One region of the Salmonella sp. FC25216 genome, then DNA from elsewhere that is predicted to be linked to it. Evidence: riboswitches for the same ligand, from Rfam matches in the RefSeq annotation. Region 1 holds a riboswitch; the other holds the start of a gene.
The links. Region 1 has a riboswitch for thiamine pyrophosphate ahead of thiB (thiamine ABC transporter substrate binding subunit). Riboswitches for the same ligand answer to the same signal wherever they lie in the genome.

Region 1 (6,359 bases):
GGCTGGGGTGGCGCTTTAAAAAGCCGCTACACCGCTGGTCTTTTATGAAAAAGAACAAGTCGCTGCTGGATAAAACCGAACACGCGCTGCATCAGCACAGTATGTTCACGATCCTGGTCGGACGTTTTGTCGGGCCAACGCGGCCGCTGGTACCGATGGTGGCAGGGATGCTGGATCTTCCCGTGGCGAAATTTATTGTGCCGAACTTGATTGGCTGTTTGCTGTGGCCGCCGTTTTATTTCCTGCCGGGCATTCTGGCTGGCGCCGCCATTGATATCCCCGCCGATCAACAAAGCGGCAGCTTCAAATGGCTATTGCTGGCGACCGCATTGTTATTATGGATTGGCGGTTGGTTGTGCTGGCGATGGTGGCGCAGCGGCAAAGCGGCGACCGATCGACTCGCGGCGTTTTTACCGCGCACCCGTCTGTTATGGCTGGCGCCGATGGCATCTGGCGTGGGGGTTATTGCGCTGGTGGTGCTGGTTCGCCATCCGCTGATGCCGGTGTATATTGATATTCTTCACAAGGTCGTCGGCTTCTGATAACGCTGTTCCACTCGCCGGGAGCTTGTAGGCCGGATAAGGTGTTAATGCCGCCATCCGGCATTGTGGGGCCTGATGGCGCTGCGCTTAGCGAGTCGCACGATCAGCCGTTAATCCCCAGCAACGCTGAGGCGCTGGCTCGTCCGCTGAGTAATTCTGTCGTCTTTCCCTGCCACGCGATACGCCCGTCGGCCACGACAATGGCGCGTGACGCGATCCGCGCCGCATCTTCCACGCTGTGCGAGACCATCAACAGCGTGAGCTGTCGCTCGCGGCAGATATCGCTGACCAACGTCAGCATCTCCTGGCGCAGCGCGGGATCGAGCGCCGAGAACGGTTCATCCAGCAGTAGCATCGGCTGTTCACGTACCAGGCAGCGCGCCAGCGCTACCCGCTGACGCTGGCCGCCGGACAGTTCGCCCGGCAAACGCGTCATCAGACTCTCAATGCCCATCTGACGTGCGATGGCGTCCCGTTTTTCCCGCTGGCTGGCGTTGAGCGTTAACCCGGGATTTAGCCCCAGACCGATATTTTGCTGCACATTCAGATGGCTGAATAAATTATTCTCCTGAAACAGCATTGAGACCGGACGGCGTGAGGGCGGCGTAAGCGTATGATCCTCGCCTGCAATCAGTAGCGTACCGCGGGCAGGGGTGAGAAAACCGGCAATTAAATTCAGCAGAGTGCTTTTCCCCGCGCCGCTGGGGCCAAGAATCGCCACCTGCTCGCCGCGTTCTACCGCCAGCGTAAAACGCATCGGCAAATGATGGTAAAGCCAGGTGATATCAATCAGTTTTAGCATGTCGGCCCGGTAGTTTCTCTATGAGGGTAAATAGCGTAAAGCAGAGCAGCAACAGTATCAGCGCGGTCACCGCGCCGTCCTGGCCACGGTAGGAGCCGATCTGTTGATACAGATAAAACGGCAGCGTGCGGAAATTGTCGTTGCCGAAAAGCGCGACGACGCCAAAATCACCGATAGAAAGTACGCAGGCAAACGCCAGCGCTTGCGCCAGTGGACGTTTCAGTGCTCGCAGCTCCACGATCTTTAACCGCGACCAGCCTTCAATTCCTAATGACTGGCACAGCATTCCGTAACGGGCGGTAACATCGCGCATTGGGTTTTCCAGGACTTTTAGCGCGTAGGGGATCGCCATGAGCGCATTGGTGAAAATCACGATGCCGTCGGCGGATTCCGGTAAGCCGAGGCTATTATTGAGCAATAAAAAGAAGCCCGTCGCCAGCACGATCCCCGGCATCGCGAGGATCAACATCCCGCTGAGTTCCAGCGTTTGTCCGGCGAATACCTGCTGGCGTTGGCGTAATTCGCGGCTACTCCACAGCAGCATCATGGTCAGTACCACACACAGAATGCCCGCCGCCAGCGCAATGCGTAGTGATGTCCAGACAGCCTGCCACAGAATAGGTTGCGCCAGCACCTCCGGCAGGCTGCGGTTGACGCCATCGACCACCACGGCGACCAGCGGCGGAAGCAGCAGCAGCAGCGCCAACACGATTAATAAGGCGTCCGTCAGACGGCTGTGGAGACGATCGTCAGGATCGCGCCAGCCCTGCGTCAGCGTCATCCCCGGCGCAATCGCTTTGCTTAACCGCTGGCTTAGCAGCACCAGCGCCAGGCAGCAGACCATCTGGATTAATGCCAGCATCGCCGCGCGGGCGGGATCGTAGTCATAACTGAGCGCCTGATAGATAGCCAGTTCGATAGTGGTGGCCTGCGGGCCGCCGCCGAGTGACAGGACCGTCGCAAAACTGGCGAAGCAGAGCATAAAAATCAGCGCCGCGACGGGCGGAATTTGGCGGCGCAGCCACGGCCATTCGACAAAACGGAAAAAATGCCAGCCGCGCATACCGAGCTGGGCGGCGAGCTGGCGCTGCTCGCCGGGAATGCTTTCCAAAGATTGCAGCAACAAGCGGCTCGCCATTGGCAGATTAAAAAAGACGTGCGCCAGTAAAATGCCCTGCAAGCCGTAGGGGGAGAATGTCCACTGAAGCCCCAGCATCTGCCACAGCGAGGCCAGCCAGCCCTGGCGGCCATACACGCTAAGAATGCCGAACACGGCAACCAGTACCGGCAGAATCAGCGTCATGGCGCACAGACGCAGCAGTGCCAGACGTCCAGGAAAACGGCGTCGATAAAGCGCGCGGGCGAGAAAAACCGCCGGGACCACAGACAGCACCGCGGACAGAAACGCCTGCCAGAATGAGAAGCGCACCACATGCCACAGGTAGCTATCCCGCCAGATTGTCGACCATGCGCCCGACGGCGTGCTCAGCCAAAGCGCCAGAAAGGCCGCCAGAGCGACGGTTATCATCAGCGCGGCGGCGCACAGCCCCGGAATTAGCCAGCCGGGAATTAACGGCTGACGGCGCGTTGCCATTCGCTAATCCATGCCTGGCGTTGTGCTGCAACCTGCTGCGGCGTGAATTCCAGCGTTGTGGCGGGTTTTACCAATGATTCAAACCCTGCCGGTAAGGCGACGTCCGCTACCGGGTACATCCAGTTGCCGGTTGGTATGGCGTTCTGAAACGCTGGAGAAACCATAAATTTGAGGAATTTCTCCGCCAGTTCCGGCTGCTTACTGGAGACGGTACGCGCCGCTACTTCTACCTGTAAGTAATGACCTTCGCTGAAGTTCGCGGCGGCGTAATTGTCCTTCTTCTCTTCAATAATGTGATATGCCGGCGAGGTGGTGTAACTGAGCACCAAATCGCTTTCACCTTTCAGAAATAAACCGTAGGCTTCGCTCCAGCCTTTCGTCACCGTGACCGTTTTGGCCGCCAGTTTTTGCCAGGCCTGCGGCGCGTTATCGCCATAGACTTTGTGCATCCACAGTAATAGCCCCAGCCCTGGCGTACTGGTACGCGGGTCCTGATAAATCACCCGCCATTTTTGATCGCTCTCGACCAGTTCTTTCAGGCTTTTCGGCGGATTTTTCAGCTTGCTTTTATCGTAGACAAAGGCGAAATAGCCGTAATCGAACGGAACAAATGTGTCGTTTTTCCAGCCGCCGGGCACCTTGACCGCCTCATTCGCCACGCCGCTTTTAGCAAAGAGTTTAGTTTGCGTAGCCGCTTCCAGCAGATTGTTGTCCAGCCCCAACACCACATCGGCTTTGCTGTTCTTCCCCTCCATCCGCAGGCGGTTGAGCAGCGAAACGCCATCCTCCAGCGCCACCAGTTTTAGCTCGCAGTTACAGTCGGCTTCAAACGCTTTTTTCACCGCCGGGCCTGGCCCCCAGTCGGCGGCGAACGAGTCGTAGGTATAGACGGTGAGAATGGGTTTGGCGAAGGCAGGCGCCGCGCACAGGAGTAAAAGCGGAAGATATTTTTTTAACACTTTGCACCTCAGTTAAAGAGTGGCAAAGGACTTGAGAGGTAGCCTCAAATCCCTTCGCCGGCATTATCCGGATCAGGTTCGACGGGTATTTTCTCAGCGCACGCACGGGCGCGGCACCCCGTTGAGTTCGGCGTTAGTGTAGTGATTTTGTTGCCGGGCAGCAATCAAGAGCTGGCGTTAAGGATCTGGCGGCGCAAACCACGCCGATTTAAAATCAAACCAGCCGAGGGTATTCATACGCAGCCCGCGCATACTGCGCTGTCCCTGGATAATCAGCCAGTGGTGGATCAGCGGCACAATCGCTTTGCAGGCCAGCAGTTGCTGGCACCAGTTTGCCAGGTTCATTTCGCCAGCGCGCCACTGCGCGGCGTCGCCCTGCCAGTCGCGCGGAATACAGTTCTGCAAGAGCGGTACTTCGCACAGGTGCGCGAACAACGAGAAATCCAGCGGCAGAGTAAAGTTAGCGCTATTGAGCCAGATATCGCTTTCGATCTCGCCGGCGTGCCATTGATCGTAGTCGATCTCCTGAATATGCAGATGCACCTGATGCTCAGCCAGAAGCGCGCTCATGATACGGGCGATAACCCGGTGCTCAATGTGTTCGCGATAGAAGGTCAGCGTGAGGGTTTCCAGCCCGGCGGGTTTTTCGCCTGGGCCTGGATGGGCGTGATGCCAGCGCGGTAAAAGCCCATAGGCAGGGAACCAGAGCTGCTGTAGTGGCTCATCGGCATGATAGAGTAAATTGGTGGGGGAGAGGACATGGCTCACCCATTCTCTGACCTGTGGATGCGCGCCGCGCGGCGTTCTGGCGTCGAATAGCAGATAATAGCACCCCTCTTCCAGACGGCTTTCTATCGCTTTTTCACCACCTTGTATCGGCCCTTCCAGCATCAAGCCGCAGGCCGGTTCTTCACTGATATCCGGCAGTACCCAGACGTTCACTTCGTCTATCAACGCCCGATAGCCGAAGTAGTCATCAAAGGCGAGTATCTTGAGCTGGTTTGGCGTATTACGCCGCACGGCATAAGGCCCGGTGCCGATAGGGTGGCTGGCGAAATTAGTCAGCGTTTCCCACTCCCGTGGCAAAACCATCGCCGGGACCTGGCCCAGCAGCCACGGCAACCATCGATCCGGCTGGGAAAGATGAATATCCAGCGTCCACGCGGTAGGGGAGTCTATCTTTGTAATGTGCGAGTAAAGCGGAAGCGTATTGATACGCGTCAGCGAGGCGATGACATCTTCCATCTCCAGTTCGCGACCATGATGAAAATGAATGCCGGGGCGCAGGTAGAAGCGCCACAGTAAAGGGGAAATTTGCTGCCAGTGGTGCGCAATGTCCGCTTCCAGTTCCCCGTTTTCCTCATTTACCCGCGTGAGCGAACTGAAAATCTGCCGGGCAATATGGGTTTCCGAGCGACGTAATGCGGTTCCCGGCAGGAGATTGTGCATCGGGCGATAGTAAAGAACCCGCAGAATATGCCGCCCCTGGCGGAAGCTGCGTCCCAGATGGGAAATCAGCATTTGCCTGACGGCGCTTTTATCGCCAACCAGTTGTACCAGTTGATCGATTCGATCTTGTTCCAGTAGGTCTTCCGCTCGCTGCTGTTGTAGCGCCAGTCCGGTATACAGGAACGTCAGACGCGAACGCTTTCCGCGTCCAACCTCCGCTTCCCATGTTAGCCAGCCGCGCGCCTGCATCGTATTTAGCAGCGTACGCATATGGCGACGGGAACAGTTCAGCAGATCCGCCAGCTCATTAAGCGTGGTGTCTTGCGTTTTACCGTCACAACATTGCCAGAGACGGATAAATTGTTGTTGCAGGCGACCTGAGGGCATAAAAGGGGAACTCCGATGAAAAACTCAGCAATTTTATTATCCCTATATTAGGCCAATAATACCTTTCGATGAAGCAAGAGGAAGAGGTCGCTATGTACCAGTTCTGGTTGAGATATTTTGCCGCGACGGAAAAAACGTCCTGGCTGGTTTGCCTGAGCGCGCCGCAACGCTTAAAAATGCTCGCAGAACTGATGCAGTGGGAGGCGACCGATTGAAGCCAATTGCAGACATCATGTGTGACTGAGTATTGGTGTAGGCTATAGCCTAAAATCACCCGCCAGCAGATAATACCTGCTGGCTTTTTTTATTTCGGCTGCGCTTAAAGGACTTACTATGCTCTGGATTACGACGATGGGACGGCGTCTCAACGGGATTTATGCGGCGTTTATGCTGGTCGCTTTTATGATGGGCGTCGCTGGCGCGCTTCAGGCGCCGACGTTAAGCCTGTTTCTTAGTCGCGAAGTGGGCGCGCAGCCGTTTTGGGTGGGGCTATTTTATACCGTCAACGCCATTGCCGGGATTGGGGTCAGTCTGGCGCTAGCGAAACGCTCAGATAGCCGCGGCGATCGCCGTAAGCTGATTATGTTTTGCTGTCTGATGGCGATCGGCAACGCGTTATTGTTTGC
Region 2 (6,359 bases), on a different contig from region 1:
GCGCGATTATTGGGGACGCAGCGGAACCGGTAAAGATTATCAATTAAGTTATTCAAACTCCTGGCAACGTATTAGCTATACCTTATCCGTTAGCCAGACATATGATGAGGATCACCATGAGGATAAGCGTTTTAACCTGTATATCTCGATTCCGTTCTCATGGGGCGACGGTATTTCTACCCCGCGGCGCGATCTGTTCGTTTCTAATTCAACAACGTTCGATGATGACGGTTATCAATCGAATAACACCAGTTTAAGCGGCGTGGCGGGGAACCGCGATCAGTTTAGCTATGGCGCTAATCTGAGCCACCAGCGACAGGGTAGTGAGACAACAGCGGGCGGCAGTCTGGTCTGGCGTGCGCCGATAGCGACGGTGGGCGGCAGTTACAGCCAGTCGAATAAATACCAGCAGGCCAGCGGCAATATTCAGGGCGGTATCGTGGCGTGGTCCGACGGCGTGGCGCTGGCTCCCCGGTTGTCGGATACTTTTGCCATTGTTAACGCGCCGGGACTGCAGGGCGCAGCGGTGCAGGGCCATCGGTACTTAACCACGGACAGCAAAGGCTACGCTATTTATGACAGCTTAACGCCGTATCGCGAAAATATGCTGATGCTGGATCTTTCCAACAGTGATAGCGATGTTGCGTTATTGGGCAACCGCAAGGGTGCAGTGCCTTATCGTGGCGCGGTGGTACTGGCGGAATTTGAGACCGATCGACGTAAACCCTGGTACTTCCTCGCCCGGCGTCCGGATGGTTCTCCTTTATCGTTCGGCTATGAGGTAGAAGATAACGCGGGTAATAACGTCGGCCTCGTAGGTCAGGGTAGTCGGTTATTTATTCGCACCAATGATATTCCCGCGTCGGTACGTGTCGCGGTGAATAAACAGCAGAGGCAGTTCTGTACCATCACCTTTGAGAAGGTGATTAATGAGAATAAAGTCTATATTTGCCGATAAGGGATGCGTTTATGAAAAAATATGGGTTTTTGTTTTTACTATTAATCCCGCTGTTGGGACAAGCAAAATGTACGCCGAAAGGAACTACGAGCGCAACGCAACCTATTACATTGGATTTAACAACGGGATCAACAACGGTAAATTTTAATCCCAATTTACAAGGATCATTTGACTGCAATACGACAGGCGATAAAATGTACTATGCGACAAGTTTACAAGACTATATCGTTGAAATAAAAGATAGTGCCAGTAGTCAGTCAATTTTTATCAAACTGACACTTGAAAGTTCAGATTTTCCTGTTAATACAGGCAGTGATAGAATTGCCTCAGTTAAAAATTATTCGGTAGATGATACTCTGAATAATAAACAAATGACCCTTAAAGCATCGTACGTAGCCGCAATGTCATATAGTTCAGATAATGGCGAGAAAGTATACGGTAATTCGTTCAGCTTATCTAAGCCTGCGGTTAATTTTTTATCTAATAATTCATGTAACTCAAATATTTTGGCGTGGATAGTGTGTTCTGCCCTGCGGTTGTTTAGCAATGATAATGCCTACTCCCAATATTTGACGTTTACCGTCAAACACAAGCCCACCACCTGTCGTTTTTCACAGCCTACATATGAAATAAAAATGCCGGATACGACGTTAAATGAGATTTTGTCCGGCAATAACAGTAAAACGGGATCGACAAATCTGGTACTCAATTGCGACGGGGTTTATAATGTTACCACCAACCCGGTGAGTTTTAACGTGGCGCGCGGCAACTGGAACGACAACGGAACGATACTGAAAAACACGATAACCAATGGCGCCCAAGGCGTTGGTTTCCAGATTTATAACGGCACCGCCGCCACGCCGTTAAAACGGGGTGATGCTCTGATGAGCAGGTTAACGAAAATGGCGACAATCAATGATCAGTATACTTTCCCCATTACCGCGAGATACGTGCGTATAACAGGGGAAGCACTACAGCCTGGCGAAGTCCAAAGCAAAGTTATATTTGCCGTATCCTATGACTAATTAGCGTAATGATGATTTCCCCTGTTTCACGTACTTTCGTCAAGAAAGTACGTGCTTTTTTTACCGATGATAAAAAATCTCGCCGTCATAGGCTTTGATGATTTTTCCATCGGCATCGTTAATCAGCACATACGCGCCGCCCATATAGGTCCAGTGGGTACCGGCATCCGGCGCGGGCAGATTACGTAATTTCCACTGTTTAATATTGTACTCATCGGTGCGGTACATCTGCGGAACGGTATCACCGGGCTTGAAGTGTGTGAAGTCGGCAATAAAACTCTTTAACTCATATTGATCAATGCCCGTTGTCGCGGGGGCGGCCCATGCAAAACTGGTTGCAAGCAACAGCGCGCAAGGCAGCAACTTACTTTTCATACTTTTACCCTCCACATATGCGGGTCAGTTAACGTCGTGTGTATCATTTCTGCTGGTGGCGCATCTGACAAGCGCTATTTTGTTATCTCACGCCCCTTTTCGTAAAAAGTGTAAACGAAAGCGTCGTGCAGCAACATATCCGGCAGCAAGTTTGCCAGAACCGAATAGGTTTTGAGAACTATCTGATAACACTGAAATTATCATCCGCCACTGGCTGTAAATTTACATTGCCTGGCGCAGACAGTATGCTTAATAGCGAAACCCCGCTTAACACGGCGGGGCTTCACGACTCGGGGTGCCCTTCTTTATGAAGGCTGAGAAATACCCGTACCACCTGATCTGGATAATGCCAGCGTAGGGAAGTCTGACACTGCTCGTGTCCCTTCTTCACGCGGGCAGGAGCTGAACCATGCAGCCTGACCTGCACTGCCGTACGCTTGCGGCACATACGTTAAAACACTTTCGCGCGCTCTCCCCGCTTACGCACTGTATGACGAATGACGTCGTACAAACGTTTACCGCCAATACGCTGCTGGCGCTGGGCGCGTCACCCGCTATGGTGATTGATCCTGCCGAGGCCAGACCGTTTGCCGCCATCGCCAACGCCTTGCTGGTTAATGTCGGAACATTAACCGCCTCACGTGCTGACGCGATGCGTGCTGCGGTAGAAAGCGCTTATGATGCCAAAACGCCGTGGACGCTCGACCCTGTCGCGGTGGGCGCGCTGGAATTCCGTCGGCGATTTTGCCTGGAGCTCTTGTCCCTGCGCCCGGCGGCAATACGCGGCAATGCCTCGGAAATCCTGGCGTTAGCCGGCATGGCGCTGGGCGGACGCGGCGTAGATACCACTGAAGCGGCGTTGGCCGCACTGCCTGCGGCGCAGGCGCTGGCGCGTCAGATAGACTGCATCGTTGTGGTCACCGGAGAGGTAGATTACGTCACTAACGGTCAGCGCACGCTGAGCATTCCCGGCGGCGATCCGTTAATGACTCGCATTGTAGGCACCGGCTGCGCGTTGTCGGCGGTCGTTGCCGCCAGTTGCGCGTTACCGGGCGCCGCGCTGGACAATGTCGCGTCGGCCTGCTGCTGGATGAAACTGGCAGGCCAGGCCGCGGCAGTGCGTAGCGAGGGACCGGGCAGCTTCATCCCGGCTTTTCTTGATGCGCTATATCATCTGGATGTGGAGGCGCGCCAATGAAGAGAATTAACGCGCTGACGATTGCTGGCACCGATCCCAGCGGCGGGGCCGGTATCCAGGCGGATCTCAAGACCTTTTCCGCGCTGGGCGCATATGGCTGTTCGGTCATTACCGCGCTGGTGGCGCAAAATACCTGTGGCGTACAGTCGGTGTACCGGATAGATCCGGACTTTGTCGCCGCTCAACTTGATTCCGTGTTCAGCGATGTGCGCATTGATACCACGAAAATCGGGATGCTGGCGGAAACCGATATTGTCGAGGTCGTGGCGGAACGACTACAGCGTCATCATGTACGTAATGTGGTGCTGGATACGGTGATGCTGGCGAAAAGCGGCGATCCGCTGCTCTCGCCCTCCGCGGTAGAAACATTACGCGTCCGGCTGTTGCCGCAGGTATCGCTGATTACGCCTAATTTGCCGGAAGCCGCAGCGTTGCTGAATGCACCCCATGCGCGTACGGAACAGGAGATGCTGGCGCAGGGGCGGGCATTACTGGCGATGGGGTGTGAGGCGGTATTGATGAAAGGCGGGCATTTAGAGGATGCGCAAAGCCCGGACTGGCTCTTTACCCGTGAGGGCGAGCAGCGTTTTAGCGCGCCGCGTGTGAGTACCAAAAATACGCATGGGACGGGCTGTACGCTGTCGGCGGCGCTGGCGGCGTTACGGCCCCGGCATTGCAGTTGGGGAGAGACGGTAAACGAGGCGAAGGCATGGCTTTCGGCGGCGCTGGCTCAGGCGGATACGCTGGAAGTGGGGAAGGGCATTGGTCCGGTACATCATTTCCACGCGTGGTGGTAGTATACTGCCTACAGACCCGTCGTCAGGAAAAGATAAATGGAACAAGCGCATACCCGGCTCATCGCGCAACTGAATGAACGAATTTCAGCGGCGGATAATACGCCGCTATACATGAAATTCGCCCAGACGGTAAAGGATGCCGTTCGCAGCGGTATTCTTGAGCACGGTAATATTTTGCCTGGCGAACGCGATCTCAGCCAGCTTACCGGCGTTTCGCGTATCACGGTACGGAAAGCGATGCAGGCGCTGGAAGAAGAGGGGGTCGTCACGCGCGCCCGCGGCTACGGTACGCAAATCAATAATATCTTTGAGTATTCCCTGAAAGAGGCGCGGGGGTTTTCTCAGCAGGTTGTCTTGCGCGGTAAAAAACCGGATACGCTATGGGTTAACAAACGCGTGGTAAGTTGTCCGGATGAGGTCGCGCAGCATCTGGCGATCCCCACAGGCAGCGACGTCTTTTTACTCAAACGTATTCGTTATGTTGATGAGGACGCGGTATCGATTGAAGAGTCCTGGGTGCCCGCGCATCTGATTCATGATGTCGACGCGATTGGCATTTCTCTGTATGACTATTTTCGTCGCCAGCACATTTACCCTCAGCGTACCCGATCTCGCGTCAGCGCCCGGATGCCGGATGATGAGTTTCAGTCGCATATTCAAATGGATGGTAAAGTGCCGGTGCTGGTGATTAAGCAGGTGGCGTTCGATCAGCAGCAGCGGCCTATTGAATACAGCATCAGTTATTGTCGTAGCGACCTATACGTTTTTGTGTGCGAGGAGTAGCGCCTCGCGCGTGGGCGCGCAGTCGCCGCCGCGATGCCTGACCACCCAGCTTGCCACCGCATTTCCCAGCAGCACGGCATCCGCGAGCGACCAGCCTGACGCCAGTCCTGCCAGTACGCCGCCAGCATGGCTGTCGCCCGCGCCGATGGTATCCACCACGGTAGCCGGAAACGCTGGCACAAAGCCGGAAGATTGCGCGCTAAAATACCACGCTCCGTCTTTATCGTGGCGCACTACCAGCGGCGCGGAAAAGCGTTTTACCCATGCCTCGCCGAAAGGGCGTGTACCGGTCGCGAACCCGACGCGTTCCGCGGCGATGATTGCCTCCTGGCGATTGAGGGAGACGATGGGCCGGCAGGCCATAATGCGCGCCATTGTATCGTCTGTAATATCACCGATTCGTGGGCCAAAATCGATAAAAGGCGTTACATCGTCGACGGTTTCCAGCCACTGGATCAGTTGTTCGCCACAGGACGAGGCCAGTTGATAGCCGGACAGGTAGACAAGACTGCCCCGCGGTGTCCTGAGCTGCGACAGCCAGTCCGCATTCCACTGATTTTCCACGCCGCTAAAAGACATAAACGTGCGTTCGCCATCCGGTTCGACTAACGCCAGACACCAGCCGTTATCCCCTTCAACCGCGTCAATCACGCTGGATAATCCCTCTTTTGCCAGACGGCGGCGAATCCTCTCCGCCCACACGCCCTGGCCCAGTGGCAGCGCATTGCTGGCGTCAATCCCCAGTCGTTTCAACGCCACGGCAATATTCAGCGCACAGCCGCCGACATTGACGCTCTGTTGTTGCAGTTCAATATCGCCTCCGCGACGCGGCAATGTCCAGGCGTCGGCAATGATATCGATCACTGCCGCGCCGATAACGGTGAGCGGACGCCGGGTGTGCAGGGTAGGTAATAATGTCAGCAACCGTGCGCCGTTCATAATGCCTCCCGCCGTTGACGATAACTCGCCAGCGCAACGGCATAGCGCGCAAAATCCAGCTTATTAACCTCGTCCAGCGTTTGCTTTAACTGGGGGTTAATGGCGCTTACCCCGTGTAACGCGCCGCAAATGGCCGTCGCCATCGCGCCGATAGTGTCGGTGTCGCCGCCGAGGTTAGCGCATAGCACGGCACAGCGGTTAGGATCGGTATTCGCCAACTCCACCATGGCGATAGCGCAGGGAACCGATTCAATGGTGCTGGTTCCCGCGCCGATGATCTGATA

Region 2: it holds a riboswitch for thiamine pyrophosphate, as region 1 does, so the genes downstream of both, thiM (hydroxyethylthiazole kinase) here and thiB (thiamine ABC transporter substrate binding subunit) in region 1, are expected to answer to the same signal.

The regions. Positions count from the first base shown of each region.
Region 1 covers NZ_JBDGON010000001.1:152,867-159,225, reverse strand. The annotation lists gene AC3G3F_RS00705 (DedA family protein) at 1-542, shown strand, start outside; gene thiQ (thiamine ABC transporter ATP-binding protein ThiQ) at 646-1,344, opposite strand; gene thiP (thiamine/thiamine pyrophosphate ABC transporter permease ThiP) at 1,328-2,938, opposite strand; gene thiB (thiamine ABC transporter substrate binding subunit) at 2,914-3,897, opposite strand; TPP riboswitch at 3,929-4,028, opposite strand; gene sgrR (HTH-type transcriptional regulator SgrR) at 4,075-5,733, opposite strand; gene sgrT (glucose uptake inhibitor SgrT) at 5,826-5,948, shown strand; gene AC3G3F_RS00675 (sugar efflux transporter) at 6,067-6,359, shown strand, end outside.
Region 2 covers NZ_JBDGON010000009.1:118,884-125,242, forward strand. The annotation lists gene AC3G3F_RS18400 (fimbrial biogenesis outer membrane usher protein) at 1-958, shown strand, start outside; gene AC3G3F_RS18405 (fimbrial protein) at 970-1,983, shown strand; gene rcnB (Ni(II)/Co(II) efflux transporter accessory subunit RcnB) at 2,044-2,358, opposite strand; TPP riboswitch at 2,640-2,736, shown strand; gene thiM (hydroxyethylthiazole kinase) at 2,768-3,556, shown strand; gene thiD (bifunctional hydroxymethylpyrimidine kinase/phosphomethylpyrimidine kinase) at 3,553-4,353, shown strand; gene AC3G3F_RS18425 (GntR family transcriptional regulator) at 4,390-5,136, shown strand; gene AC3G3F_RS18430 (PfkB family carbohydrate kinase) at 5,110-6,075, opposite strand; gene AC3G3F_RS18435 (ADP-ribosylglycohydrolase family protein) at 6,072-6,359, opposite strand, start outside.